One region of the Halomonas sp. YLB-10 genome, then DNA from elsewhere that is predicted to be linked to it. Evidence: riboswitches for the same ligand, from Rfam matches in the RefSeq annotation. Region 1 holds a riboswitch; the other holds the start of a gene.
What was found. Region 1 has a riboswitch for thiamine pyrophosphate ahead of thiC (phosphomethylpyrimidine synthase ThiC). Riboswitches for the same ligand answer to the same signal wherever they lie in the genome.
Positions count from the first base shown of each region.

Region 2: linked by a shared signal. The riboswitch ahead of EBB56_RS00060 (sodium:solute symporter family protein) and the one ahead of thiC (phosphomethylpyrimidine synthase ThiC) in region 1 are both predicted to bind thiamine pyrophosphate.

Region 1 is NZ_RRCU01000001.1:252,372-267,578, forward strand. It holds gene EBB56_RS00945 (glucan biosynthesis protein) at 1-412, shown strand, start outside; gene mdoH (glucans biosynthesis glucosyltransferase MdoH) at 412-2,313, shown strand; gene EBB56_RS00955 (hypothetical protein) at 2,513-3,217, opposite strand; gene EBB56_RS00960 (GSCFA domain-containing protein) at 3,214-4,272, opposite strand; TPP riboswitch at 5,036-5,189, shown strand; gene tenA (thiaminase II) at 5,271-5,939, shown strand; TPP riboswitch at 5,951-6,085, shown strand; gene thiC (phosphomethylpyrimidine synthase ThiC) at 6,163-8,115, shown strand; gene EBB56_RS00975 (acetate/propionate family kinase) at 8,400-9,614, shown strand; gene pta (phosphate acetyltransferase) at 9,611-11,773, shown strand; gene EBB56_RS00985 (YeiH family protein) at 11,883-12,932, opposite strand; gene EBB56_RS00990 (GMC family oxidoreductase) at 13,116-14,747, opposite strand; gene EBB56_RS00995 (TRAP transporter substrate-binding protein) at 14,973-15,207, shown strand, end outside.
Region 2 is NZ_RRCU01000001.1:30,082-45,288, reverse strand. It holds gene EBB56_RS00065 (LLM class flavin-dependent oxidoreductase) at 1-640, shown strand, start outside; gene EBB56_RS00060 (sodium:solute symporter family protein) at 756-2,201, opposite strand; TPP riboswitch at 2,282-2,384, opposite strand; gene EBB56_RS00055 (hypothetical protein) at 2,444-3,232, opposite strand; gene EBB56_RS00050 (diguanylate cyclase) at 3,404-5,083, shown strand; gene EBB56_RS00045 (TolC family outer membrane protein) at 5,560-6,927, shown strand; gene EBB56_RS00040 (hypothetical protein) at 6,911-7,768, shown strand; gene EBB56_RS00035 (SapC family protein) at 7,813-8,616, shown strand; gene EBB56_RS00030 (LEPR-XLL domain-containing protein) at 8,688-15,207, shown strand, end outside.

The DNA of each region.
Region 1 (15,207 bases):
GCCCGCCAACCCGCTGATGGCCGGCGACTCCCGCACCTACCGCTATCGTACCTGGACCTTCGGCGACACCCCCACGGCCGAACCGCTGGCTCGTGTGGTGCGTTCGCGCCAGGGCTGGGGCGGTGTGCCGGGACAGAGCGATCCCCCCGACGAGCGCCTGCGCCAGTTCATCATCGACTTCCGCGGCGGTGAGCTCGAGGGACTCGATGCCAGCCAACCGGTCGAGATGACCCTGACCACCTCCAGCGGCGAGACCGCCGAGGCCAAGGTCACACCGCTGCCCGACAACGACACCTGGCGCGCCAGCTTCACGCTGCTGCCCGACGGCGACCAGCCCGCTGATATCCGCCTGACCCTCATGCTTCGTGGCGAGCGCCTGAGCGAAACCTGGAACAGCATCTGGAGCCCCTGATGAACGCCCATACTCCCGAGGTACCCTGGCCACGCCTGCGACGTCTTGGCGTCGGCCTGGCCATTGCCGCCACCACGGCGCTGGGGGTCTGGACCATGTTCAGGATCCTCTACGTGGAGGGCATCAGTCCGCTCGAGATGGCGATCATCGGCCTGTTCGCGATCACCTTCGGCTGGATCACCATGGCCTTCTGGAGCGCGCTGATCGGCTTCGTGCTCAACCTGACCGGGCGTGACCCGCTGAGCCTGAAGCCGCGCCATTCCTATCCCATGCGGCCCGAAGGCTCCCACTCCCGCACCGCCCTGGTGATGCCGATCCACAACGAGGACGTGCTGCGAGTCGCCGCCGGACTCGAGGCCACCTGCAAGGATCTGGATGACCTGCCGCAAGGCATCGAGGTGGAAGCCTTCGTGCTCAGCGACAGCACCGACGACGAGGTGGTGGCCGAGGAAAAGGCCGCCATGGCCGAGCTGCAGAAGCGCCTGGAAGGCCACTGCCAACTGCACTACCGCCACCGTGACAGTAACGTCGGGCGCAAGGCAGGCAATCTGGGCGACTTCTGCACCCGTTGGGGCAGCCACTACGACTACATGCTGGTGATCGACGCCGACAGCCTGATGAGCGGCACCACCGTCATCGAGCTGATCGACGAGATGATGGCCAACCCGCGCCTTGGCCTGTTGCAGACGGTGCCGATTCCGGTGCGCCAGGACAGCCTGTTCGGCCGCGCCAACCAGTTCGCTGCTGCACTCTACTCGCCGATGCTGGCCAGCGGTCTGAGCTTCTGGCACGCCACCGCGGCCAACTACTTCGGCCACAACGCCATCATTCGCGTGGACGCCTTCACCGATGCCTGTGGCCTGCCGGAGCTGCCCGGCAAGCCACCGCTGGGTGGCGATATCCTGAGCCACGACTTCGTCGAGGCGGCGCTGCTGCGCCGTGCCGGCTGGCAGGTGCGCATGCGCACCGACCTGGGCGGCAGCTTCGAAGAGATGCCGAGTCATATCCTCGACTACGCCAAGCGCGACCGGCGCTGGGTTCAGGGCAATCTGCAGCATATGCGCCTGCTCGGCGGGCGCGGACTGCACGTGCTCAGCCGTCTGCACTTCTTCTTCGGTGCCCTCGCCTACCTGTCGTCGCTGGTGTGGCTGGCGATCCTGGTGATCAGCACCATCGACGCCCTGATCCGGGCGCTGGTGCCGACCAACTTCTTCACCTCGAGTTCGCAGCTGTTTCCCGACTGGCCGATCGCCCCACCCAACCTGATCATGCCGCTGCTGATCGGCACCCTGGGCATGCTGCTGATGCCCAAGGTGCTAGGGCTGGTGCTGGGGCTGATCCAGAACCCACAGGCCTATGGCGGACGGGCCCGGCTCGTCGCCAGCATGCTGCTGGAGACGCTGTTTGCCATGCTCATCGCGCCCTTGATGATGGTGTTCCACAGTCGTTTCGTGATTCAGGTACTGAGCGGCCGCACCGTGGCCTGGGATCCACAGTCCCGCGAGGGCCGCGCCCTGCCCTGGAAGGAAGCCTTTCGCCACACCTGGCTATGGTCACTGATCGGCGCCTTGTGGGCGCTGGTGACCTGGGCCTTCACCCCGAGCTTCTTCATCTGGCTGACGCCGGTGTGGCTCGGCCTGGTGATGGCCGCTCCGCTGGTCCGCTGGAGCTCCAGCCTGAGCATCGGCCGGGCCCTGAGGCGCGCCGGCCTGTTGCTGGTCCCGAGCGAGACCCGCCCCCCGGCGGTGGTAGGCGAGCTTCGCGTCGCCGAGGCACCACCGCCGCCGGCGACCCCGGCCGAGCCGCCACGGGAAGTCCCCCGCGAGATGCCGGTGCAGTCCTTTCGCGAGCACGGCACGGAATCGGCGCCGGAGGTCTCCGGCGAGAAGCCCGTCGACTGAGCCGGTGCCGTGGCACAGCGTTGTGTCCTCCCCCTCCTTTTGCATCATCCGGAGGGGGAATCCCAGCGGACTACTACACGTCAAGCATAGTAGCGTGATCCATGATTCATCTGTTTGCCGCTGTCTGGTGGTAACGCTTTGCTCTACAAAGAGCGTTCTCCAGCTCCGGATAACACACATCCGCCAGGAAAACCCTTTGTCAATCTCTACTTAAAAAGCAGGATAGCCACTTTTTCCCGAACTCTTCGTTCATATGCCTGATATCATGGTCTGGATGCGCTTCCTCATCCATGGCATCCCCTACAGGCAATCTTTTACTTCCCTTCGAGAGCTCCCGCTCCGTAAAACATCCGTTGACGATGGTATCAGCAGGCTGAGCGATCAACTCGGCATTGCATTTATCATACACTTCATCGTTCATCAACTTTATTCCGGACAGGTAGCTTTCCGGAGGATAACTTCTATCATCACCTTTCTTCCGAATAGGCAGGGGATTATGTCCAACATATATCTTTTTATTGGTCACGCTCCTGATCATTTCCATGATCTTCCAGGACGTCGTACCCTTGACACTATCCAGCACGGTTTGCTTTATTACTGCTGATGAAAAAAATTTTCCAGGTTCGACAAAAAAAACTTCCATCTGAAGTCCGTAAATCAAGAATAGATCATATTCAACGATATCAATCTCACTCTTGCCACCCGATGTATAGGTGATGGTCCTCTTTAATCTATCTGTTTTTGGAACCAGTTTATTATCGATGAGAAACAGTCCACCCAAGCCATTACTTCTAGCGGTAAAGAAGACAAGATTATATTCTTGATGCCACTCTGGCATCAGGTCCCAGGCTCTTTTCAAAGCACCAACGTGGCTATTGCCCAGCACACAAATATTTTTCTTCATTCCTTACCTCCAAAGGCGTCGAAGATCTCTTCTTCGCAAACCAGATCATTCATTTTCTTTACGCTACCTACCCTCTTGTTTTGTTTTCCGAAAATCTCAGCGCCAAACTTTTTCCTCAGAGAAGAAAAAAAATGATTCATCACAAAATCGACACCGTGGGGGTTAACACTTCGTTGATTGGGTTCGAAAAACACCCCCTTGAAAACCGGGCTGTTGATTATTTCATACGAAGGAAAATAATCCACATAATTACAACCTCTAGAAATCTGCCCAGCCACGGCACGCAACACTGACTTGGATTCCATTGTAGCGACGATCACGTTGTTCCTGGAGTTTGTCGCTACCAAAGGAACAGGGGAAACTGTCAATATAAAGCGTAACTCAGGATTCTCATGACGCATTATTTCTATGGCATCTCGCAGATCATTCATCACAGAGGGATACATCTGATTCTTGAACGCATGGATACCTTTCAGGTAGGTCCCTGCTGAAGTCCCGGGACACATCGGATACTCGTAGCCGTATTCCGAATTGAACCAGCTTTCAGTCAACCCTAAGGTGAAGACAAAGAAGTCTGATGAGAAGATGCATTCCCTAAACGCTTTTATTGTCTCCTCTCGAGAGAGCATTAACTCTTCTTTACTACAGAAACCCTCTGGTTCCACCACGGGGCGAAAGGGATCATAGAACCTTCCGTTCTTTTCCCAAATCTCCTCAGGCGGCTCTTTTATCCCTGTTGCCCACTCTACCCACTGCTTCAACAATGAGGTGGTGTATATATTCCCGGTTCTTGCCGAAAATATATTGTAATTGTATTTTTTTGCATTTTCCTGCGAGAGCCCCCTAGGTGGAGTTTCTGTCGAGACCCAGTTGAACCCTCTGCTATCAAGAGCGTTTCCAATATGTTGCGCAAAGCAGGAACCGAAGGTAACCACCCTACTATCCTTTGTGATCTTGAACTTTGGAGACCACAAATTGGATATGTCAAAAATCGACTTTTCTGATACAGCTTTTTTCCAGAAGGCACGGTCTGGAAGTGTCGAATATGGATTCATATTAATCACCTCAAACATAATATATAACATCGGTCGTGAACGAACAAAATTGATAACGTCTATCTTAAATCACACATTACCACGACGAATAGGAGTGTTTACGCCAACACTGGCATCTCGTCTTCCTTTCTAAAATATTTGCATAAAAAAAGATAGGCGAAATATTTGTCTATTGTGTTGAGAAACGAGCACTGACAACGGCCCCGGAGCCCTTCATAGAACCTTTCCCATGCACCATTTCCCTGCCCCACGGGTGGTTCAAAAGAGAACAAAGCAAGCATTTTTAGCTTCCATGAAAACTCGGCGAACCAATGCTTCCCATAAAGACGGGACCAACACACCTGTCACTTTCTGCCCTTCTTCACAAAGGAGTCATCAAGCGCACAACGACTGTCAGAATATCGATAAAACAAACGTACTTTTTTCACTCTAGATTCTCTCACATATTCTCTATCAGGCAGCCGCAAAACACGCAAATACAATCCAGAGAACATCCAAGAAAAACCACGCAAATATCCCTTTAAATAACAACAAAATCGTCGAAACTTTGTCGAATTGATCAATCAGGACTCTACTTCGCCACTTTTCCTCAATCGGATAAAATGCATTCTCAACCATGCGGAAACTTCTCCAGATATCTGGGCAGTTGCACTCTCGCGATATCGTGGAAACCTCCTCCCCCCAGCGGCGTATCTACTGATCGGGATCGGTTCTTGCCAAGCCGAGGTGGACTCCCTTCGAGGTCATGCTAGACTCGATCCAGACTCGCTTGACGGGGTGCCGGTGAATCCGGCTGAGATGGCGCAGGGCCAGGGTGACGAATCACCGGCCGCCAGCGCCGATCCCGTGGAACCTGATCCGGGTGCGGTGTGGCTTCACACCTTGAACCGGCGTAGGGAATCAGGCGGTGGTGACAGCCCCTGCGCGCGCACCTCCCTCCTTTCTCGTCGCCGTGTCCTCAGCCGCCGCACTCCGGATCCGCACCAACCGGAGGTAACATGGGCTACCGCTTTACCGATCTTGTCGACGCCTGCCGCGATGACTGGCACGCCTACATCGAACACGACTTCGTGCTCGCCCTTGGCCGTGGTGAACTGGCTGACGCCAGCTTCCGTCACTACCTCAAGCAGGACTATCTGTTTCTGCTGCAGTTCTCCCGGGCCTACGCCCTGGCGGCCTACAAGAGCCACAGCCTCGACGAGCTGCGCGGCGCCTTCGACGGCATGAAGACCATCCTCGATGTGGAACTCGGCCTGCATCTCGCCTTCTGCCGTGACTGGGGCATCGGCGAGGCCGAACTCGCCGAGCTGCCCGAAGCTCGCGCTACCCTGGCCTATACCCGCTACGTGCTGGACGCCGGCAGCCGCGGCGACCTCCTGGACCTGCACGTGGCGCTGGCCCCCTGCATGGTCGGCTACGCCGATATCGCGAGAACGCTCAACGCCCGTTCGGACACCCTGCGCGGTGCAGACAATCCCTTCGACACCTGGATCGCCATGTACGAAAGCGACGACTTCCAGGCCGCCGCACGCCAGGAGCAGGCCTGGCTCGACGATCAGCTGGCCCAGGTATCCGGCGAGCGCTTTGCGCGACTGTCACGGATATTCGCCGACGCGACACGACTCGAGATCGACTTCTGGCAGATGGGGCTCGATCTAAGCGACTAACACAATCAGCACCACGCTTGACGGGGGGCCGCCAGAGGCGGCTGAGATCATGCAGCGCATGGGACCCGTTGAACCTGATCTGGGGGTAACCCCGATGCCATGGCATCGCGGTGAGGACCAGCGTAGGGATCAAGCGCTCACGGCCCAGGCCACGACGCCCCCTCCTTCCTCACGCGATGCACACAACAACGCCAGCACCCAGTGCCGTGAGAAGGACAAGCCAATGCCGCTCGATCAACCCGTTTCCGCAAACAAACCCCGCCATAGCGCGCACTTCCTGGCCGAGACCGCCCAGGTCGACCAGGCCGCAGTTACGCCCCTGCCGGGTTCGCGCAAGGTCTATGTAAAGGGCTCCCGCGACGACCTGCGGGTGCCGTTTCGCGAGATTTCGCTGTCAGCGACCCGCACCTCCGGGGCCGACGAGGCCAATCCGCCGCTCTTGGTCTACGACACCTCCGGCCCCTACACCGATCCCCAGGTCGAGGTCGACCTGCGTCGCGGGCTTGCCGAGTTGCGCCGGCCCTGGATCGAGGAGCGCGACGACACCGAATGGCTCGATGGCCCGACCTCGGACTACGGTCGCCGACGTGCCAACGACCCGACGCTCGCTCCGCTGCGCTTCGAACTGACTCGTACGCCGCGCCGCGCACGTCGTGGCGCCGATGGCCGCGCCGGCAATGTTACCCAGCTGCACTACGCCCGCCGCGGCATCATCACCCCGGAGATGGAGTTCATCGCCATCCGCGAGAACCAGCGTCGACAGGCCCTGGCCGATGGCTATCGAGGCAGCGATGAGGTCGAGCGCATCCTTGACCACCAGCATCCCGGGCAGGGCTTCGGCGCCCGTCTTCCCGAGGAGATCACCCCAGAGTTCGTGCGCCAGGAAGTCGCCGCCGGGCGCGCCATCATCCCCGCCAACATCAACCACCCGGAAGCCGAGCCGATGATCATCGGGCGCAACTTCCTGGTGAAGATCAATGGCAATCTGGGCAACTCGGCGGTGACCTCCTCCATCGAGCAAGAGGTCGAGAAGATGACCTGGGGCATCCGCTGGGGCGCCGATACCATCATGGATCTGTCCACTGGCCAGAACATCCACGAAACCCGCGAGTGGATCATCCGCAACTCGCCGGTACCGATCGGCACGGTGCCGCTCTATCAGGCGCTGGAGAAGGTCAAGGGCGTGGCCGAGGACCTCACCTGGGAGGTGTTCCGCGACACCCTGATCGAGCAGGCCGAACAGGGCGTGGACTACTTCACCATCCACGCAGGCGTGCTGCTGCGCTACGTGCCGCTGACCGCCAACCGGGTCACCGGCATCGTCTCCCGCGGTGGCTCGATCATGGCCAAGTGGTGCCTTTACCATCACCAGGAAAGCTTCCTCTACACCCACTTCGAGGAAATCTGCGAGATCTGCAAGCAGTACGACGTGGCCTTCTCGCTGGGCGATGGCCTGCGTCCGGGCTCGGTGGCCGACGCCAACGACGAGGCCCAGATGGCGGAGCTCAAGACCCTGGGTGAGCTGACCCATATCGCCTGGAAGCACGACGTCCAGGTGATGATCGAAGGCCCCGGCCACGTGCCCATGCACCTGGTCAAGGAGAACATGGACAAGCAGCTCGAGTACTGCGACGAGGCGCCCTTCTATACCCTTGGGCCACTGGTGACCGATATCGCCCCGGGCTACGACCACATCACCTCGGGCATCGGAGCGGCGATGATCGGCTGGTACGGCTGCGCCATGCTGTGCTACGTCACCCCCAAGGAACACCTGGGCCTGCCCGACAAGGACGACGTCAAGACCGGCATCATCACCTACAAGATTGCCGCCCACGCCGCCGACCTGGCCAAGGGGCATCCCGGCGCCCAGCGCCGCGACAACGCCCTGTCCAAGGCGCGTTTCGAGTTCCGCTGGGAGGACCAGTTCAACCTGGGCCTCGACCCTGACACCGCCCGCGCCTATCACGACGAGACGCTGCCCAAGGACTCCGCCAAGGTGGCCCACTTCTGCTCCATGTGCGGCCCCAAGTTCTGTTCCATGAAGATCAGCCAGGAGGTCCGCGACTACGCCCGCGACAACGGCCTGGAGGGTGACGGCGACGCCGTCATGGCCGGCATGGAGGAGCGCGCCCGGGTCTTCCGTGAACAAGGCGCTGAGCTGTACAAGGAGGTTTGAACAAGGAGGTCTGAGACAAGCCATTCCCCGGCGCATCCCCGGGCAGCGTTCGACTGCTCGGGGATGCAAGTCTTGTACGCCCGGTTCCAGTTCTGCCGCACAAAGTTAGACAAAAGTCTAATCCGAAGATTCATGCACTTGACGCTCATCACGGCTTCGTCGGATCCACCAGCAAAGCCGTTCGACTACCTCCCCAGGCCAATTATTCGCGCCCCGGGGCGGTGCTAGATTCGCCGCCATCCCACGCATTCTCGCCTCACCAAGGCGTCTTTTCTGGAGATGGCATGAAAGCCCCGATTCTGGTGATCAACTGCGGCTCCTCTTCGATCAAGTTCGCGCTGATCGATCAGGCCCCCGACGCTCCCCGACTGTCCGGTATCGCCGAGCGCCTGGGCAGCCACGAGGCTCGCCTCAAGCTGACGGACGAACACGGCAGCGCCCGCGAGGTCTCGCTTCCCCGTGCGACCCACGCCCTGGCGCTCAAGACGATTCTTGAGCACCTTGGCGTCCACCGGCCCATCGGTATCGGCCACCGGGTGGTACACGGCGGCGAGCGCTTCACCGCCGCTACCCTGCTCGACGACGCCGTGGTGCGCACCATTCGCCAGACCATCAGCCTGGCTCCCTTGCACAATCCGGCCAACCTCGACGGTATCGTCGCCACGCGCCGGCTGTTCGAGGATCTGCCTCAGGTGGCGGTGTTCGATACCGCCTTCCACCAGACCCTGCCGCCCCACGCCTACCGCTACGCCATCCCCGAAGAGCTCTACAGCCGACACGGCATCCGTCGCTACGGCTTCCACGGCTCGAGCCATGCCTACGTGACCGGCCGCCTGGCAGAAGTCAGCGCCCGTGGTGAAGGCGGCTGGCTGATTGCCCACCTGGGCAATGGCTGCTCCGCCACCGGGGTGTGGGCCGGCAGAAGCCTGGACACCAGCATGGGCATGACCCCGCTGGAAGGCCTGGTGATGGGCACCCGCAGCGGTGACGTCGACCCCGGCCTGCACCTGCACCTGGCGCGGCAGCTGGGCATGTCGCTGGAGGGCGTCGATCAGTTGCTCAACCAGAAGAGCGGACTGCTGGGGCTGTCCGAGCTGACCAACGACATGCGTGAGCTCGAACAGGCCGCCAGTGAAGGTCACGCCGGCGCGAGCCTGGCCATCGAAGTCTTCTGCTACCGCCTGGCCAAGTCCCTGGCGGGCCTGGCCTGTGCCCTGCCCCGGATCGACGGCATCGCCTTCACCGGCGGCATCGGCGAAAACTCTGCCCTGGTGCGCGCCCGGACGCTGGGCCACCTGGAGGCCCTCGGTGTGCGCCTGGACGCTGACGCCAACGAGAGCCTCGGGCGTGGCGAGGAAGGCCAGATCCACGACCGAGGCGCCAGCTCGGCGCCGGAGATCCGCGTCATCCCCACCGACGAGGAAGGCTATATCGCCAGCCAGACCCGGGAATTGATCGTGAGCCTGACGTCCACGCCAAAGCTCGAGGAGGTTCTGTGAGCACCCAGTCCCGCACGCTGCTGCTGATCCCCATCGACGACGGCGTCGCCCTCACCTCCGCCGGCCTCGGCCTGCTTCGTGCGCTGGATACGCTGGGGCTGGACGCGGGTTTTCTGCAGCCCTTCAGCCAGTCCGAAGGTGGCGAGCAGGCAAGTGACAACGACGAACGCGCCCGCTCGCTGGTGGCCAGTACCCTGGGCATAGGTTCGCCGCGTCCGATCTCGCGCCAGACACTGGAGCAGTATCTCGGCCGCGACGATCGCGATGGTCTGCTGGAACTCGCCGTGGAGCGCCACGCCCGCGTCGCCCGCCCTGCCACCGGCAAGGCACCGGCGCTGATCGTGGTGGAGGGCGTTCGCCCACTGCCGCGAAACGCCTACGCCTTCGACCTCAACGTGCGCCTGGCCAGTGCCCTCGACGCCCAGGTGGTACTGGTCGCCGATGGCCAGATCGCCGATCCCCAGGAGCTGGCCAAGCAGTTGCAGTTCCATCGCCAGAGCATCGACGCGGTGGGTTCGGTCCGTACTCTGGGTGCCATGCTGATGCGACTGCCGGGGGACGGCGACGGCTCTGCCATCGACCAGACCCTGGCCTCGGTCAGCGAGGTCGAGGCCCGCGCCCATCGCCAGCACTGGCAGCAGCAGCTCGCCAGCGGCGCCGATCTGACCCTGCCGGTGGTCGCGGCGGTGCCCTACCGGGCCTCCCTGACCGCACCGCGAGTGGTAGACGTGGCCCGCGCCCTCGATGCCAGGATCCTGCACCACGGCGAAGCCGATCGCCGCCGCGTCGCTCACTCGACGCTGGGGGCCCGCAGCGCCGAGCACCTGCTCTACGCCCTGCGTCCCGGCGAGCTGATCGTGTCCCCCGGGGACCGCGACGACACCCTGCTGGCGGCGGCGCTGGCCACCATGAACGGCGTGCCCCTGGCAGGTCTCTTGCTGACCCACGGCGAGTCACCCAGCCAGCAGCTGATCGACGTCTGTCGCCCGGCGCTGGCCTCGGGGCTACCGGTCCTCTCGGTGGACACCGACAGCTACGCCACCGTGGCCCGGCTCACCGAGATGTCCGGCGGCATTCCGGTCGATGATCACGAGCGCGCCGAGGCCATCTGCGCCTTCGTCGCCGATCACCTGGATCGTGACTGGCTGCTGGCACTAATTCACGACGACGCCCAGCGCCGCCTGTCACCGGCAGCCTTCCGCCATCAACTGGTCAGCATGGCCCAGCACAAGCGTCGGCGTATCGTGCTGCCCGAAGGCGACGAGCCGCGCACCCTGGAAGCGGCCATCCTGTGCCAGCGTCGCGGTATCGCCAACTGCGTGCTGCTGGGCAAGCGTCGCGCCATCCTGGAGGTGGCCAAGGCGCGAGGTCTGGAGCTGCCCGACGATCTGCAGATCCTCGACCCGGACGCCGAGCGTGGCCGCTTTATCGCGCCCATGGTCGAGCGCCGACGTGGCAAGCTGACCCCACTGACCGCCGAGGCCCAGCTTCATGACTGCGTGGTGCTGGGTACCATGATGCTCGCCGAAGGCGAGGTGGATGGCCTGGTCTCCGGCGCCGTGCACACCACCGCCAACACCGTGCGCCCGGCCTTTCAGCTGATCAAGACCGCCCCCGGCTACGGCCAGGTGTCGTCGGTGTTCTTCATGCTGCTGCCCGACCAGGTGGTGGTCTACGGTGACTGCGCGGTCAACCCCGACCCCGACGCCGAGGCGCTGGCCGAGATCGCCCTGCAGAGCGCCACCAGCGCCGAGGCCTTCGGCATCGAGCCGCGGGTCGCCATGATCAGCTACTCCACCGGCGAGTCCGGCAGCGGCGCCGACGTCGACAAGGTCCGCGAGGCCACCCGCATCGCCAGGGAACGGGCCCCGCACCTGGCCATCGATGGCCCGCTGCAGTATGACGCTGCGGCCATCGCCAGCGTGGCCCGGCAGAAGGCACCGGAGTCACCGGTGGCCGGCCGCGCCACGGTGTTCGTGTTCCCGGATCTGAATACCGGCAACACCACCTACAAGGCGGTCCAGCGCAGCGCTCGGGTAGTCAGCATCGGCCCCATGCTTCAGGGCCTCAACAAGCCGGTCAACGACCTGTCCCGGGGCGCCCTGGTCGAGGACATCGTCTATACGATTGCGCTGACCGCGATCCAGGCCGGTCAGTAACGACCAGAACAGCGCCACAGACCGTGAGAAACGCCGAGGCCCCGGAGAACCGGGGCCTCGGTGTTTGTGTGGGCTTTGCGTTGCTTTCTAACTCGCCCGGGACCGCTCGCTACCACTCGGCGATGCCGGTATACAGGCACACCAGCACCAGCCCAAGCAGGAAGACGGTCTCGGCGACCATCAGGATGACGGGCTTCCAGCCGACCACGGCGAGCTTCTGGAAGGAGGTCTTGATACCGAGTGCGGCGATGGCGGTGACCAGGCACCAGCGCGACAGGTCGGTCATGCCCTCGACCATCACCTGGGGGATCACGCCAAGACTGTTGATCAGCACCAGCGCCACGAAGGCCACCAGGAAGCTCGGGAACATCGGCACCTTGCCGCCTTCACCGCCACGGGCGCGGCGAAACAGCAGCATGAACACCATCACCGCCGGCACCAGCATGGCGACCCGCAACAGCTTGACGAAGGTAGAGATGTCGCCGGTCTCGTCGGAAATCATGTAGCCGGCACCGACCACCTGGGCAACGTCATGGATGGTGCCACCAAGAAAGATGCCGGCCTGGGTGTCGGTCAGTTCCAGCGCGCCGACCAGCAGCGGGTAGAGCACCATGGCGGCGGTGGACAGCGTCGTCACCCCGACCACGGTCAGGATGGTATTGCGCTCGGCGATCTCGTTGCGCGGCATCGCCGCAGACAGTGCCAGCGCCGCCGAGGCGCCGCAGATCGCCACCGACCCGCCGGTCAGCAGCCCCAGGTCATTTTTCAGCCCCAGCAGTCGCGCCAGCACGCTTCCCGCCAGAATGGTCAGCACCACCCCGGCGACCACCGTCACCACCGGGCCGATCCCGAGTTCCGCCACCTGCTCCAGGGTGATGCGTACACCCAGCAGGGCAACACCCAGCCTGAGGATGGTGCGGGCGGCAAACTCCACCCCCACCAGGCAAGGGCCCTGCTCGCTGAGAAAGTGCAGGGTCATGCCGAACAGCAGTGCGTAGAGCAGGGTCGGGCCACCGTAGTGATCGGCGATAAAGGTGGTGGCCAGGGCAATGGTGATGCAGATCAGCACCCCCGGCATGCGCTCCCGGGCGGGCTCCAGATGGCGACGCCACCCGGTCACGGGCGTCTCGGGCTTGGCGTGTGTCGTTGGCTGGGACATGGGCGTCCTCTCGTTTATTCGTTGTTCGCGTATCAGGGGTCGCGCTCAGCGGGTCAGCCGATGACGCGCTATTGATTTGATCCTGGCCCAGCCCGCTACCGCGACGTTAGGGCCAGAGCGCGGCCTCGAGTAAGGCCAGGCCCCGATGGCATCGATCCGCTGTCGAGGTTCCAGCGCTGCACGTCAGGCGACGCGCGCCTGGGCACGGCGATCGGCCTTGATCATGTCCGCCGCGCGTTCGGCGATCATGATGGTCGGGGCGTTGGTGTTGCCCGAGACGATGATCGGCATGATCGAGGCGTCCACCACCCTCAGTCCTTCGAGGCCGTGCACCCGCAGTCGGTCATCGACCACCGCCAGGTCGTCGTGGCCCATCTTGCAGGTGCCCGCCGGGTGGTAGATGGTCTGACTGTAGCGCCGGGCGGCCTCGAGCAATTGCTCGTCGCTCTGATACTCCCGCCCCGGCACGTATTCATCGGTGATCACCTCGGCAAGCGGTGCCTGCTCGGCGATGCGTCGCGCCACCTTGATGGCGTCCACCGCCACGCGACAGTCTTCTTCGGTGCTCAGGTAGTTGGGCTGGATCGAGGGATAGACGGCGGGGTCGGCGCTGGTGATGCGAATACGCCCCCGGCTGGTCGGACGCAACTGGCACACCGAGGAGGTGAAGGCCGAGAACGGATGCACCCCTTCGGCCGGCTTGTCCGCCGACAGCGGCTGCATATGGAACTGGATATCCGGGCGATCCAGGCCCTCCCGCGACTGGGTGAAGATGCACACCTGACTGGCCGCCAGGGTCAGCGGTCCGGTGCGGGTCAGGGCGTACTGGGTGCCTACCGCCAGCTTTCTCAGCGGATGACGCACCTCGTCGTTGAGGGTGCGACAGGAGGTCTTGAACACCAGCCGGATCTGCAGATGGTCCTGCAGGTTCTCGCCGACGCCTGGTAGTGCATGACGGCAGTCGACGCCGACCTCGGCCAGGTGGTCGGGGTCCCCGATGCCGGAGCACTGCAGGATCTGCGGCGAGCCGATGGCGCCGCTGGACAGCAGCACCTCGAGCCTGGCGCTTGCCCGATGGGTGCTCTGCCCCTGGCGGTACTCGACCCCGACCACGCGCTTGCCCTCCAGCAGCAGCCGCTGACAGTGGGCTCGCTTGACCAGGGTGAGATTGGGGCGCTTGAGCGCCGGACGCAGAAACGCCTTGGCGGTCGAGCAGCGAAAGCCCTTGTAGGAGGTCTGCTGGAAGTAGCCCACGCCTTCTTGCCTGGCCCCGTTGACGTCGCGGTTCTCGGGAATCCCCGAGGCCTTGGCCGCCTCGATGAAGCGTTCGGCGATCTCGCGGCGCAGGCGCAGATCCGAGACCTTCAAGGGCCCGTCGGCGCCGTGGTAGTCATCGGCGCCCCGCTCCTGGCACTCCGACTTCTTGAAGTAGGGCAGCACCGAGTCGTAGTCCCAGCCGTCGTTGCCCAGCTGCGCCCAATCGTCGTAGTCCTCGCGCTGACCGCGAATGTACAGAAGCCCATTGAGCGAGCTTGACCCTCCCAGCACCTTGCCTCTGGGCCACTGCAGCCGGCGACCGTCGATGCCCTCGTCGGGATCGGTGAGGTAGCACCAGTCGGTGGCCGGATTGTGCATGGTCTTGAAGTAGCCCACGGGCACGTGGATCCACGGATTCCAGTCGGACCCGCCGGCCTCGAGCAGCAGTACCGACACCTCGGGGTCCTCGCTCAGGCGGTTGGCCAGCACGCAGCCGGCGGAGCCCGCCCCCACGATGATGTAGTCGAAAGCCTCTGGCGGTGGTGTTGTGGTTGTCATGTCGCTCACTCAATCGAGACGTTTTATCTCAATTTATGCTAGACAGTTTTCTCAAAAGATCAATATCGAGACAAAATAACTCATTTTTATTGATCTATTCCCGAGAGACTTCTAAGGTGTGGTCAAGGCCCTTTATCGGGCCCGGTGCCAGGCGACGATCGCCAAGCGCGAACGACCCGGCACTCCCCTGCATCCCTACACCAAACACAAGACTGGGAGCCTTCCATGAGTTCACGCCTCTTCTCATCAGACGTGTCGCGCCGCGACTTCCTGAATATCTCGGGTCGCTTCGGCATGACCTCCACGCTGCTGGCCGCCAGTGGCCTCGGCGCTGGCCTCACCGCCTCGAGCCTGGCCCGGGCCGCCGACACCGAACAACAACGCCGCTATCAGACCGAGCCCAAGTTCCAGCTGCGCTTCGGCGCCTCCGGGTTCAACGAGCGCAATCTCGATATCCAGA
Region 2 (15,207 bases), 220 kb from region 1:
GGGCCGTGACCTGGCCGCGCGCTACGCAGAGGCCATCTACGCGGTGGCCTACGATCTGCCCTCGGCCCAGGCCTACTACAGCGATCTTCAGGCCAGGGTAAAGGCCGCGGGCAGACCGAAGGTCGCGATCATGCCGGGGCTTGTCACCTACGTCGGCTCCACCGAAGAGGAGGCCAGACGCAAGCAGAGGGAGCTCGACGAACTGTTGCCGGTGGACAGCTCCCGGCGCCAGTTGAGTCAGTTCATCGGTCAGGACGTGAGCGACTGGGAATTGGATGCCCCGGTGCCCGAGTTGCCGCCACTGGAGGCCTTCAGCGGGCCCAAGGGGCGCTACGCCACGATTCTGCGGATCATCGAGAGCGAACGACCGACGCTGCGCCAGTTGCTGGGACGGCTCGCCGCCGGTGGCGGCCACTGCACCATGGTCGGCACCCCGGAGCGTATCGCCGACGAGATGCAGCGCTGGGTCGAGCAGGGCGGGGCGGACGGCTTCAACCTGATGCCGCCGTCGCTGCCGGACAGCATCGAGGACGTGGTCGAACAAGTGGTACCGGAACTGCAGCGCCGCGGGCTGTTTCGACGCGAGTACCAGGGCCGCACCCTGCGCGACCACCTGGGGCTGGCGCGTCCCGAGCGCTGATGAGCCGGAACTGCCAGGGCCCCTGATCGCCAGGCCTTGAAACGACAACAGCGGGACGCGTCAGCACGTCCCGCTGTTTTTTATCACGCCTTGCCAGGCTGTCAGCGTGGCGGTGTCAGCTCTGGAAACGCCGCACCAGACTGCCCATGCGGGTGAAGTCATAGTCCTGGCGGGATGGCAGCAGCTTCATCAGCACCAGCGAGACTAGCACCGGCACGAAGGCCGCCAGCAGGAAGGATTCCAGCAGGGTGGCGGTACCGCCGCTGGGAGACGGGAACATCGCCAGGCCGGCGACCAGCCCTGCAGCGGTGCTGAGGACCGCGTTGCGCCCGTCGTAGCGGCGATTGAACAGACCGAAGAACACCGGGAAGGCCGCCGCCGAGCACAGCAGGTCCGCCAGCAGGAACAGATAGAGCACGCTGTAGCCCTGGGCTGCCACCCAGGTCACCGGCACCGCTGCGGCGACGATCAGCCAGCGTGCCAGGCGCATCAGGGTGGCTTCGCTGGCCTGGGGCAGCAGCCGGTGCATGTCGACGGCGATGATGCTGGAGGTGGCGTTGACGGTGGTGTCGGCGCTGCTCATCACCAGGGCCAGACCCAGCGGAATCAGGGCCAGGGCGAACCACAGCGGCACCTCGGACAGCAGCACGCTGAACAGCGCCACCGAGCCGTCTCCCTCGAGCCCGAGGCCGACGAACGCCAGGCCGAACAGGCCCATCAGCACGATCACCGGAAAGTTGAACAGCCCTGCGATCCAGAAGCCCCGCCGCAGCACCTTGCTGTCCCGGGCGGCGTAGATGCGTTGCCAGGTACCCTGGTAGAACAGGCCGGTCAGCATCACCGCGATAAAGAACGTCAGGCCGGCACGCAGGCCACCGGCATCGGTGACATCCAGCAACTGAGGCGCACGTTCCTGCAGGCCCTCGAGCGTCGGCGCGACGCCGCCGGCGGCCTGCCAGCCGAACACCAGCAGCAGCGCCAGCAACGGCAGGATCACCAGCATCTGTACCTTGTCGGTGAAGATGGTGGTGCGCAGGCCGCCGTAGAAGGTGTAGAGCAGGGTCGCGATCATCACTACGCAGGCGGTCAGCCACAGCGGGATCGGCGCCAGCAGGGTGACCATATGGGCGATTGCGGTGAGGCCTGCCGCCAGCGAGATGAACAGATAGAACAGCATGATCGTCAGGGTGAAGGCGTACATGGTGCGCCCGTAGCGATGGATCACGAACTCGGTAAGGCCGTGGCCTTCGGGGATCAGCTCACGCATGCGTCGTCCCAGCGGGATCATCACCAGGCGCGGGACCATGGAACCCAGCGCATAGCCGAGTACGGCGCCGATGCCGCCCCAGGTGGCCGCCTGGGCGGGGCCGAACAGGATCCAGGTGCCCAGGGTGGTGGCCACCAGGGTCAACACCGTGGCGCGGGTGTTCTGGCTGTTGCGAGCCGAGATGTAGTCATCCAGGCCGCCCTGACGACGTCGGGCATAGATCAGGCCGGGGATGGCAAAGATGGCGGCGCACAGCAGAAGCCACAGCGCCGTCCAGGTGGGATCGAGCATCATCGAAAGAAGACCTCTTTCTTGTCGTTGTCCGCAGGGACCGGTGGACAGGCGGGACGAGCGGCGGACAGGAAGAAAGAGGAGATAACGCAACCATCCTTCCCTTCGCCGGCATGACCCGGATCAGGTTCAAAGGGTTACCGCGTGATGCGGAATCTCAGCCGTCAGGCTCCCCCAGGAATGCGCACAGCGTAGGACCGCCTCCGATGGCTGTCAATTGGCGCTTTGGCCGCAGCGACGGGGCGTCAGACGGTGGGCGAGGTGCGCAGGCTGTGCCAGCCATCGTAAAGCCAGTTCGCCGCTCGGCTTGGATCGATGTCAGTCATCGCCAGATAGCCATGACAGCAGGCCTCGCGGCTCGCTCGCGCAATGGTCGAGGCGTCGGTGGCGTCCATCACCAGGGTGCGTCGGTGCCCGCCGCCGCCGCGCAGGAAGGGAGCTGCGGGCGCGCGCTGGAACTCGACGCCTGCCGGCAGGGGCGCTGTCGAGTGATGCGTGTCGGGGTAGTCCGGGGCGCACAGGATGACCTCGAAGCCGAGCCGTTGTCCCTGGCGCGCCAGGTCGGCATTGACCGGGGAGTGGCCGGTCAGCACCAGACGCAAGGCCGGCTGGATCAGCACCTCGACGACGTCGTCGCCGATCTGGACCAGCGGACTGGTTGGCGTGGGTCGCTGCAGGTTCATGGACGTACTGCCCAGGCTGACGCGGCGAATCAGCGATGGCTGGCCGGCGAGCGTTGCATGGATGACCTCCAGGTGCACCAGGGTCTCGCTGCTCGGTGACAGGCGCTCGACCAGGCAGGGGGTGCCATCGTTGGCGTTGTTGTCGATATTGACCAGACAGGCGCCGCCGTCCCGGGCCTGGGGCAGCAAGATGGGCTGTCCGGCGTACCCGGGGCCATCGGCATCGCTGGTGACGCTCAGGTGGGGGAAGGCGGGAGCAAGGGTGTCCAGACGCGTGCAAAGCCAGCTGGTATCCCCGCGATTGGCCAGCGTCAGGGCGTGTTCGATGGCGACAAGGTCCTGGTGGTTCATGGGCAGCTCCCGCGGCGGTGTCGGCGACGCCAGCATAACGTGGAAGCGGGCAAGCGAAATAACCCGGCATCTATAAGCATCTTTTCATAGGCTAGAGAAGACGGCACGCGAGCCGCCAGGGTATTGACCTGCTGCCGGTCCAGGGCAGGGCTTACGCAAGGAGTTGTCCTCATGGAGCGTTTTGCCTGGGTGGAAGAGGCATTGGTGTCGTCCGGAACGGTGCTGGTACGCCTGACGCCGGAGTTGCAGGTGTACGACGTGGTCGGTGATGCCGTGAGCGTGCTGGGCGAGCCTGGAGAGGTCTGGATCGGGCGGGGGCTGGCAGAGCTGCCTGGCGAGGTCGCCAGGGTCGCCGAAGCCTTGGCATCCCGGGGTGCCGCTCACGCTGCCAAGCCTTCGATGCCGCTGCAACTGGGCGATGGTAGCTGCTGTCGCCTGGCCGATGGTGGGCTGGTGCTGCGACTGTCGGCTCGGCAGAAGGCAAGCCGCGGTGTCATCGCGCGGATGGCCGACCATCTGCCGGTGATGGTGGCCTACGTCGACCGCGACTTCTGCTTCCGTTTCAACAATCGTGCCTACCTCGACTTCATCGGCCAGCCTGCCGAGGCGCTGATGGGGCAGCCGGTGTCTTCGGTGCTCGATGCAGACTCCTACGCCAAGATCCGGCCACGTTTCGATCTGGCGCTGGCGGGGCAGGAGGTCAGCTACGAGGATTCCCTGGTGCTCCAGGACGGTCGCCAGATCTACTTCAAGGTCCACTATCTGCCGGACGTGGTGGAAGATGAAGTGATGGGCTTCTACGCCATCATCCAGGACGTCTCCGAGTATCGCTCGATGATCCAGTTGTTGCGGGATGTCCATACCGGGGTAAATCGCACCGATATCGGAGTATCAGAGATCGTCGACATGCTGCTGCGTGACGCCTTGAGCTACCTGAGGCTGGATATCGCGCTTGTCAGTCAGGTCGAGGGGGAGCGTTACACGGTGCGCTGGGCGGCCTCGGATAATGCGCCAGTAGGGGCCGGCGATAGCTTTGCACTGGGTGACACCTACTGTCGGCTGACCCTCGACGCCGATGACGTCTTCCATACCCACCGCGCCGGGCAGGACGAGCGAGTCAAGGGCCACCCCTGCTACGAGAACTTTCAGCTGGAGACCTATATCGGTGCACCGCTGCGGATCCAGGGCAAGGTATGGGGAACCCTGAACTTCTCCAGTCCGTCGGTGCGCCGGCACGCCTTCAGCGAGGTCGACATCGAGTTGGTCCGGCTACTGGTCGGGGCCGTCGAACGTGTCATTTCCAACGAGATGGAGGTCGAGCGTATTCGCCTCGAACGTGATCAACTGGAAGACCAGGCGATGACCGATGCCTTGACCGGACTCCCCAACCGAAGCCAGTTGGATCGCCACGTCACCCGCCTGATCGAGGAATGCGACAGTGGCGGGATGGTGTTTTCGCTGGCCGCGGTCGATATCGACTTCTTCAAGCAGGTCAATGATGGTTTCGGTCACGCGGCCGGTGACCAGGTGCTCACCTGGCTGGCGCAAACAGTAGCCAACTGCCTGCGTGATGGCGATCTGGTGGCGCGCACCGGCGGCGAGGAATTCGTGGTGGTCATGCGGCGAACCGCCTTGCCCGAGGCGATCAAGGCGGCCGAGCGGGTGCGTCGCGCGGTGGAAGGGGGGGAAATCACCCTGTCGGATGGACAGACGATTCGCATCACCATCAGCATCGGCGTCAGCCAGTATCGCAAGGGGGAGGGGTTTGCACCGCTGTTCGAGCGCGCCGACCGGCGCCTGTACAGCGCCAAGCGTAGTGGTCGCAACCGCATTGCCAGCCTGGATGAATAGCGCCCAGGTGTCGCCAGGTGCGGCGTTATCATCGCTGACGTAGGACTTTGCTCGTTCTTTCGGTCTAGTCTGAAAGGATCAGTGTGAGTGGTTGGGTAATCTCAGGTGGCTGGGCTGAGGTGACAGCGGCTGCCAGGCCTTGAAGCAACCTGCTTGGCGCATGGCTGCCGCCGCTCCCGTGTACCTGAAGATGGTCTCTTGTCCCGCGTAATTTCGGAACTTTCCAGGTTTCAATGTGCTACCCGATTCCCTTCGGTGGCGGAATGCGATAGCGAGTATGAACTTTCTCATCTTTTGCGATGTAGTTTCCTACTGCGTCGATACTGCGTTGATCATGTTGCCTGCAAAAGAGTAGATAGGAGCTGTGTTCCTACAAAAGATGTGGGTAATATCGTACGTCCGTTGTTAATAAAATATTACAAAGCAGTTGCGTAATGCCGGTGTTTGTCCCACCGGTGCGCAGGGGAAAAATCATCATGCATCTCAACAAGCTTGCGTTCGGCCTGGCGTTGGGCGGGTGGGCGTGCCTGCTTGCTCCGTCCGTGCTGGCAGAAAGTCTGCTGGAACTTCACGAGCTCGCGGTGGACAGCGATCCTCAGTTTCAGGCCGACTTTCATGGTAAGCAGGCCACCGATGAGCGTTACTATCAGGCGCGCTCAGCGCTGCTGCCGCAGATCAATGTCAATGTCGAGCGCAGCGAGATCTCCCAGGACATCGTCAGTACCGACAACGAGGTCTACGGCAGCGGCAGCACGTCCTACCCGACCACCGTCTACGGTGTCTCGCTCGAGCAGTCGATCTATGACTATTCCCGCTGGGCAGCCTTTGGCCAGGCCAAGCTGGAGATCCAGCAGGCCGCGTCCGAGCTCGAGGTCTCGCGCCAGGATCTCTACCTGCGGGTGGCCGAACGCTACTTTGCGGTACTCGCCCTGTCGGAAAACCTGAGTTTCCTGCAAGCCGAAAAGAAGCAGGTCCAGACCAATCTCGAGCAGGTCAGGGCGCGCTTCGAGGACGGTTTGATTCGCGAGATCGATCTGCTCGACGCCCAGGCGCGCTTTCTGCAGGTCGAGGCGCGCGAGCTGGACGTGGCCAACCGTCTGCGCGATGCCCTCAATGCCCTGGCCGAGGTCAGCGGCGTGCGTCCGGTGGAGCTTAGCCTGGTCGATGAGGACCTGACCCTGGCGAGCCCGGAACCGTCGTCAGTCGAGGCCTGGATCGAGCTGGCGATGCAGCGTAATCCTCGTCTGTCAGCCGCACGGCTGGCGGTGGAAGTGGCCAATCAGCAGGTCAAGGTGAGTCGTGGTGGTCACTATCCGACCCTCGATCTGAGTCTCGACTACGACAACGACGAGACCGAGGGCTCATTGTTCGGCGGCGGCAGCGAGGTCGAGACCCAGACCATTCGGGTCGGCCTCGGTGTGCCGGTCTACAGCGGTGGGCGAGTGTCGTCGGAGGTGCGCGAAGGGACCCGTCTGATCGAGGCAGGGCAGGCTCGACTCGAACAGGTGCGGCGTGAACTCGACCGCGAGATACGTGCGGCCTTCGAGGGTATCGTCACCGCCATGTCCCGGGTCAGGGCGCTCAGCGAGTCCTTGACCGCCAACCAGCGCATCGTCGAATACCGCCAGGTGGCCTATGAATCTGGTGTCATGCCGGTGCTCGAACTGCTCGACGCCGAGCGCGATCTGTTCTTCGCCCGCAGCGAACTTGCCAGTGCGCGCTACGACTACCTGATCAGCGTGCTGCGGCTGAAGCATGCCGCCGGCGTCATCAATGGCGAAGACCTGGCGGAGATCGACGCCCATATGAATGACCGGATGGACCTCCTTGCCTTCCAGCACTGAACCCCGGCCCTTCGCCGAGCGTCAGGCGTTGATCGAGTCCTGGCTCGATAGCCTCGCGCGTCCCTACAGTGCCGAGCGCTCGGTCAAGTGTGCTCCCGCCCGCTGGGCGCATCAGCGCAGGCTCTACAGTGTGCCGCTCGAGGGCGTTGACGCCGACGATCTTGCGGTGCGCCTCGAGGGGTTGCTGGAGTCGCTGGCGCTGGCGCCTGGCGACCGGAGGGCCTTTGTCGCCGGACTGTCGACGCAGGCGATGGCGCACTATCTGCATCTCGGGCTGGAGGCCGCGACCACCAAGGTGTACTGGGAAGCGCCGCTGCCGGACAAGGCCCTGCCGGGGCGTCGCTTCCCGCTGTACCAGGCGTGGAAGTGGCGCCCTGGCGTCGACGCCAGTGTCTCCGACTATGTCCTGCTCGAGAGCGCCGAGGCGGTGCGCCATGCAATGGCGAGCACGCTTGCGGCGATGCCCCCGCTCGTCGGCGACGTGATCGAACAGCTCGAGGTCAGCCACGCGCTGGCACGAAAGCCCTGGCCACCGTTGACCGTGAGGATCGAGGAACGGCGCCAGGGCCGCGATACCGGTCGTGATTCCATCAATCTGCATCTACATCCGGCCGAGATACGTCTGGGCGAACTGGCGGGCCTTTTGTTGTCGCTGGCTCGCGAGTGGCGCTGTACGTCGCGCGCACAGGCGATCGAGTGGATTGCCGCCCACGGCGACAAGCCGCTGAGCAACCTTTCTCTGGGGTTCGATGCGAAAGGCGAACCCTTCGTGACCTTCTACCACGGGGTGACACTGGTCTCCCCGACTTCCACCGGCGCGCTGGCCGCGCAACGACGCTGACGTCCAGGCCCAGGGACGACACTCAAGTACAAGAGGACTCTTTCATGGCGACTCAACTTCTGATCTATCGCAACGTTCAGCCGATCACCCGCGACAAGCATCGCGAGCTGTCGCTCAAGGTCGGCAAGGACTTCGGCTTTGCCAGCGGGGTGAACTCGGTGCCGCTGATGGCGGCCGAATTTCCGACCGCCGCCACCGACCTGCCGATCGTCTTCACCCAGGCCGACGACGGGGTGCTGCCGGTCGCCGTGCTGGGACTCGAGCAGGACCAGAATCTGCTGGTGGACCGTGAAGGCCAGTGGCGCGGTGAGTACGTACCGGCCTTCTTCCGCCGCTATCCCTTCGTGTTTGCCTCCGCCGACAACGACAAGACCTTCACCCTGTGCATCGATGATGACTACGAAGGGCTCAATCGTGACGGTCGCGGCGAGCGCTTCTTCGACGCCGACGGTGAGCAGACCCAGTACCTGGGCAAGGTACTGGACTTCCTTCAGGACTATCAGGCGCACTTCCAGCGCACCCGCGCCTTCTGCGCCCGTCTGGTCGAGCTCGACCTGCTCGAGTCGGTCGAGGCCCAGATTCGCCTGCCGGAAGGTGGTCAGCGCACCCTGACCGGCTTCCAGGCGGTCAACCGTCAGAAGCTCAAGGCGCTGCCCGAGGACAGCCTCAAGGCGCTGCTGGACAGTGACGAACTGGAGCTGCTCTACGTCCACCTGCAGTCGCTGCGCAATCTCAACCGACTGAGCCGTCAGGCGCAGGGTGGTTCGCGGCTGGGTGCTCTGGCCAAGGGCGACCCCGCCGAGGAGGCGGTCGCGTCTGACGCCGAACAGGACACTCCCGTTCACTGATCGACCGAGATCAGGGGGCGTATCGTCGCCGCGATGCGCCTCTTGACGTTTTTCGCCACCGGAGTCCCCCCATGAGTCGCCACCAGCGCAAGCCTCTGTCCGAATTGATCGCTCGTCTTCTCCGCCAGCCCAGGCGTGCTCGTCGTGCCCAGGCAGAGCCGTCCCGGTTCGTGTTCGAGGGACTCGAGCCACGCATGCTGATGTCGGCGGACCCGCTGACCGCCAGCGTGGCCGGTGGCGCCGAGATGACGTTGCGGGTGGTCGAGGAGAACCAGCAGCAGGTGCTGCAGGTGGTCGAACTCGACGAGCAAGGTGTCAGTCAGGTGGTGGCCTCACGCGGCCTCGATGACGCCAAGGCCAGTGGCGGCGTGGTCATTCAGGGCAGCGACGCCCAGGACATCCTGCGCGTGGACCAGAGCCTGCTGGGCCAGGCGGATGGTCTGCTGGTGAGCTTCCAGGGCGGCGACGGCGACGACGTCCTGGCACTCGAGCATAGCCAGGGGCTGACCATCACCTTCGCGGGGGGCGAGGGCGATGATCGCATCGAGGGCATCCAGGGCAACACCGAGTGGCAGGTGAGCGCCGATGGGGCGGGCAGCGTGGACTGGTCGAGCACCACCACGGCGGCGCGCAACGATAGCTGGCTCAGTTTCACGGGCATCGAGACGGTGAACGCCGCCTCCTATCGCCAGGGTGACGACGGCGTGCTGTCAGCCACGGACGATGCCGCTCGGCACCGGCTCTCGAGCAGCCAGGACGGGGCGCGTTGGTCGCTTTACGACGAGGGCAGTCTGGGGCTTGGCAATATCGCGTTCAACGGCATCGACCGACTCGACGGTCGGGCCGGCCAGATCCTCGACTTCAGCGACTTCTCCACCTCGGTAGAGGTCGATCTGGGGACAGGCAAGGCCACCGGCTTCGTCGGTATCGATGGCTTCAATCACGTCATTGGGACCGGCGGCGACGACCGCCTGATCGGTGATGTCACCTCGCAGATCGACACTATCCTGGACGGGGGTAATGGCAACAACCTGATCGTCGGGGGCGGCGGCGACGATACCCTGAAAGCCGGCGCCGGTCGCAGTACCCTGGTGTCGGTCAGCGGCAGCGATCGCTTCGAGCAGAGTGAGCTGGGCAGTGAGTTCACCCCCGAGGAGGTCGAGCTGACCTACGTGGTGCAGCGCGCATCCGGGGACATCACCCTGACCAGCGCTGGCGCCACCGCCACGGTCACCACCGGCGACGGCAGCCTGAGCTTCCAGCGCCAGCCCGTGGAACTGGTGCTGTCCGCCGCGGGGACCGGCCAGACGCTGAACGCCAGCGGCTACTCGCTTTCCGGCGTGACCTTCCAGAGCCTGGATGGCGCCAGCAATAGCCAACTTGTCGGCAGCGCGCAGGACGACCGATTCGTGCTCAGCGCCGGGGGCGGCAGTGTCCAGGCCGGTGGCGGCAACGACCGCATCGAGGCCAGCGCCGACGCCGACATGACCCTGACCGATACCGCGCTGAGCGTGACCGGCTGGACCAACTGGGTACTGGGCGACGTCGAACTCGCCACCCTGGTGGGCGGTGCTTCTGCCAATATGCTGGACGCCTCTGCGTTCAGCGGTTCGGTTCAGCTGGAAGGCGTCGCCGGTAACAACACCCTCAAGGCCGGCGCCGGCGACGCGGTACTCCTGGGCGGCAGTGGCAACGACACCCTGGTCGGGGGTGTCGGTGACGACGTGCTGTTCGGCAATCGCGGCAGCAACAGCCTCGATGGTGGCAGCGGCAGCGACTCGGTGCTGGGCAGTACTTCCCACAGCTTGCGTCTGTTCGGTGGCAGCGGTAGCGCCACCCTGGTGCGCGGCGACGTCGCCGAGGAGCGCGAGCTGGTGTGGTCGCGCAGCGCCGGTGAGACGGTGGTCTTTCACTTCGCCGGCGAGCAGACCGTGGCGCTGGCCTGGGACGCCGACGCCCTGGCGGTACAGCAGGCGCTCGAGGCGCTGTCTGCGGTGGGCGAAGGCAACCTGCAGGTGGCCCGCGAGCTGTTCGAGTCTGCTGGAGAACAGCAGGTACGCTGGCGCATCAGCTTTATCGGCGACTTCATGGCCGTGGCCGACGACGGTTCCTTCGCCAAGGCGCTGGTCGGCAGTGGTCTGGCGCTGGGAGCTTCCGGGGCCAGCGCCACGGTGACCTCGACCCAGGTGCGCGCTCGGGAAGCGGGGCGTGACAGCCTGGCCGGCATCGAGCACGGCATGCTGCGTGCCGAGTTTGGCGACACCGTGCTCGACGCCAGTGGCTTTGCCGGCAGTGTCTATCTCCAGGGGGGCAGCGGCAACGACCTGATGATCGGTGGCGAGGCCACGACCCAGTTCGTGGCGGTAGCCGGGGATAACGTCATTCGTGCCGGGGCTGGGCAGAACGAGATCCGCGGCGGCGTCGGCCAGGATCGTCTGGAAATCGTCCTGGCCGATGGCCAGAACGCCGTCAATGTGAGTGGGGACAGCTTCAGCATCGATGGCGGGACCGCGTCGAGCTATCGCGATATCGAGGCGCTGACGCTGGTCGGCAACGCCGGCGCCAACACCCTCGATGCCAGCGGCTGGCACGGGGTCGGCGAACAGACCCGGGTCACTGCGCTGATGGCCGCTGGCGGCGCCTCCAACGCCGAGATCGAGACCTTCCTCTCGGCGCTGGGCGATGCGATTCCCGGTGCAGAAGACTTCGCCAGCCAGGCGGAGTACGAGTCCTACCTGGCGCGTTACGTCACCGGTAGCGAACTCGAGAACTCCGGCGCGCACCTGAGCTTCACCCTGCAGAACGGCGAGACGCGGGCGCTCAATGTGGCCGACGCCCGCACCCTCGGCGACCTGCTGGTGCTGCTCGGCAGTGTCGAGGGCCTGACCGCGAGCTTCGATGGTGCCAGCGGGCGTCTTGTGGTCACCGACACCACCACGGGAAGCGCGAGCTTCGCCGTCAGCGCCGACGCCACCGCGAAGATCCTGACCGATGCACTCGGCATGGGCGTCAGTGGCGACAAATGGCAGAGCACCGCCTTGAGCGGGACCGGCGTGGTGCTGGACGCCAGTGCCGGCGGCAGCGATGCCCTGATCGGTAGCCGTGGCGATGACCGTATCGTCGTCGTGTCCGGCGCCGCCAGTGTCGACGGCGGCGCCGGCACCGACAGCCTGCTGGCGGCGGCGGGCGACTCCATGACGCTGACCGATGGCGGGTTGGTCGTTGGTTCGGCCACAACCACGCTGTCCGGGATCGAGGCGGCGCGCCTGAGCCTGACCGGAGGCGCCGACAAGACCCTGACGGCCACTGCCTTTACCGGCGCTTTGGCCATCGATATCGCCGAGGCGGCGACCGGAACAACCATCGTGAACGCCAAGCCTGGCGATCAGGTCGAGGTGGAACTGGCGGCGGGGAGCCTCGCCCGGCTCGACGACGTGACCGTCAGTGAGGGCGCCAGCCTGGTGGGCTACTGGGATGGCGACGCCTCCCTGTCCAACGTGACCAGAACGTTGGACAGCAGTGTCGAGCTGCGTGCCGACGGTGCCTTGACCCTGGACAACGTCGATCTGAGCATGAGTGATCCGACGCTGGGACACGATCTGTCGATCCTGGCGCGTGAGCTGACGATCGGCGGCGATAGTGTGATCGATGCCGGTAGCGGCGAGTTGCACCTTGGCGCGCAGTTGTTTCAACCCCTGCTGGCGCCTGCCAATGGCCTGGTCGACGTGGGCCTGTTCGACCTGTCGGTGGATATCGACAAGGCCACGCTCAAGGGCGGGGACGTAACCATCGATGCGCGTCTGGTGGATCCCGATCGCGACTGGTTCAACCTGCGCACCGGCGTGGCCTTCCTCGACCAGGGCATCGATACGGCGCTGGACTTCCTTCAGGGGCTGTCGCTGTTTGGCAGTGTCTCGGTGATGGTGGCCGAGGTCGCCATCGATATCGGCTCCGACGCGGTCATCACCGCCACCAGCGGGGACATCACCGTCGCCTCCGAGCTCGACATCAGTACCGAGGTGGGCGCCAGCAAGGCCTGGGGCCTGGGTGTGTCGGTCAGCACCCTGATCACCCGCTCAAGTGTGCACGTCCACGGTACCCTGAGCGCCGCCAATGACATCAACCTGAGCAGCAGTGTCAGCACCGCCCAGAGCGTCTCTGCTGAACCGGATGGCCTCAAGGGCGTGGCCGGCGCGGTGGCGGTCAGCGTGCTGGTCAGCGATTCCCGGGTGATGGTGTGGGAAGACGCCAATCTGAGTGCAGGCAATGATCTGGTGGTCGCGGCGACCAGCGTGGAGGAAAACGAGACCTCCGCCAGTTCCGCCCCTGACAAGGGCAAGGTCGGCATCGCCCTGGCGATCAACGTCGAGACCAGCAACACCGAGGCGCAACTGGCCGGTGACGTCAGTGTGGGCGGCGATCTGACACTGAGCGCCGAGACCTCCCAGGGCGAAGACCACGGCGGTACCAGCGCCAGCGCCGGTACCGCCCCCGGTGGTGGCCCCGATAGCCTTGTCGACGGGGCCACGGCCAGCGCCGAGGACCTGTCGCCGACATCGGTGATCGGCAACTTTCAGGAGGCGCTCAGCGGCGTCATCGGTGACAAGATCAAGGAAGGCATCGCCGACCGCGGGCCTGCCTCCATCGGCGAGCACTTCAAGGAATCCCAGGGCCAGCAGAAGAACGCCCTGGACGTGGCCGCCGCCCTGGCGGTCTCGGTGGACATCAATCGTGCCGAGGCCCGCCTTGGCACCAGCGTGACGCGACTGGGCGCCATCGCCTCCCAGCGCAGCGACATCGAGGTGGCCGGCGCGGTCAGTGTCAGCGCTACCAGCGCCCACCGCCCGGCGGTCAGCGCCGAGGGCTCCGCTACCGGCGTCGACCCCAACAAGAAGGAAAAGGAAGAGAGCTTCACCGACAAGGTGCTGGGCAACACCCTGATCGGCAAGCTGCGAGACGCCGCGGCGGAGTCCGAGATCCAGGGCACCGACAGCGCCAAGGATCAGAAGGAAGACAGCCAGGTAGCCGATGTCGGTGTCGCCGGCGGCTTCGTCTTTGCGCTGCAGAACAACCATGCCGATGCGGTGGTCGAGGGCCTGGTGGACCTGGACGCCGGCGATGCCATCAGCGTCACCGCCGAGAGCCTCAACAGCGTCGATATGGATAGCCTGTGGGGGCGTCACCTGTATGTGGCGGGCAAGGCCCTGGGTGAACTCGATGGCACCTACGACCATGCAAGCGCGGAAGGTACGGCAGACCTGGCCAACGGCGACAAGGTGCTGGTGGCCGATGACCACCAGCGCGGGGGCGAGGCCGGCCTGATCTATCAGTTCGAGGGGGCCGACGTCAGCGGTGTGGATCTCGCCAGTGAAGACTTCAGCGACGACAGCCGCTGGACTGCCCTGAGCTCGCCGTTGCAGACCCGTATCGAGGAATTCGTCGAGGCGCTCAACGCCTTTACTACCGGCAATCTGGGGATCAGCGGCAGCTTCGACAGCTGGACCGTGGCCACCGCCGAGGGGGGCAAGCTGGCCATCGCCGGTGCCGCCAACGTCTTCCTGGTCAATCAGGACAGCGAGGCCCGCATCCGCGAGGGTGCCCGGATCAATCTGGGGGGCGCCACCGATGTGGCCAGCGTCACACCCAGCGACGAGCAGCAGGTCGAGGTCATCGCTCGCAGCGACAACCACCTGCTGTCGCTGGTCGGCAATCTCAGCTTGCCGACCTTTGCCGGCGCCGACGAGGCCAGCGCCGAGGCCTGGCGTGACGCCTTCAAGAGCGATATCGATACCATCAAGTCCGGGTTCGCCGGCATCCAGTCCGACGGCAGCGCCATCGGTGCTTCCATCGGCGTGCATCTGCTCGGCGCGGATACCCGTGCGGTCATCGAGACAGGTGTGGCGCTGGTCGCCAGCAGTCTGGACGTGCGCGCCGACAGCGACACCCTGCTGATCGGGGCGGCGGTGTCCGGTGGCAAGGCCGACAAGGTCGCCTTCAACGCCACCTCAGTGGCCAATATCGTCGACAACACCACCCTGGCGCAGATTCAGGACGGGGTATCGCTGAACATTGGTGCCGTCTCGGTGGACGGGGCCAGTGGGCCGGCGCTCAGGGTCGGCGCCAACGACGACACCTACGCCTTTGGTATCGGCGGCAGCGTCGCCTCCGGCAAAAGCGCTGGCGTCGGTGTGTCGGCGGTGGTCTCGGTGATGGAGCGCGACACCCGAGCGGTGATCGGTGGTGTGACCACGCCAGCCAGCGCCAGCGGCAGCATCACCGTAGGAGGTGATCTGCTGGTCGAGGCCAATAACGGCGGGGTGGTAGCCAACCTCGCCCTGGCCGGAGCCAAGGCGGGCAGCAGCGGTACCAGCGGGCTGGATTCGGCCGGTGACGCCAGCGGCTCGGGCGCTGGTGGTGGTTCGGCTGGGGGCAGCGCCACCAAGGACGACCCCAACAAGTGGCCCAACAACCAGAGCAACTATGACAGCGTGCTCAAGGAGTTGAGTGGCAAGCTCGGCGGTGCCGCCAAGGCGTCTTCCGGCGGCAGCGGCGGCACGTCTTCCACCTCGTCCGGCGGTGACCAGAAGGGTA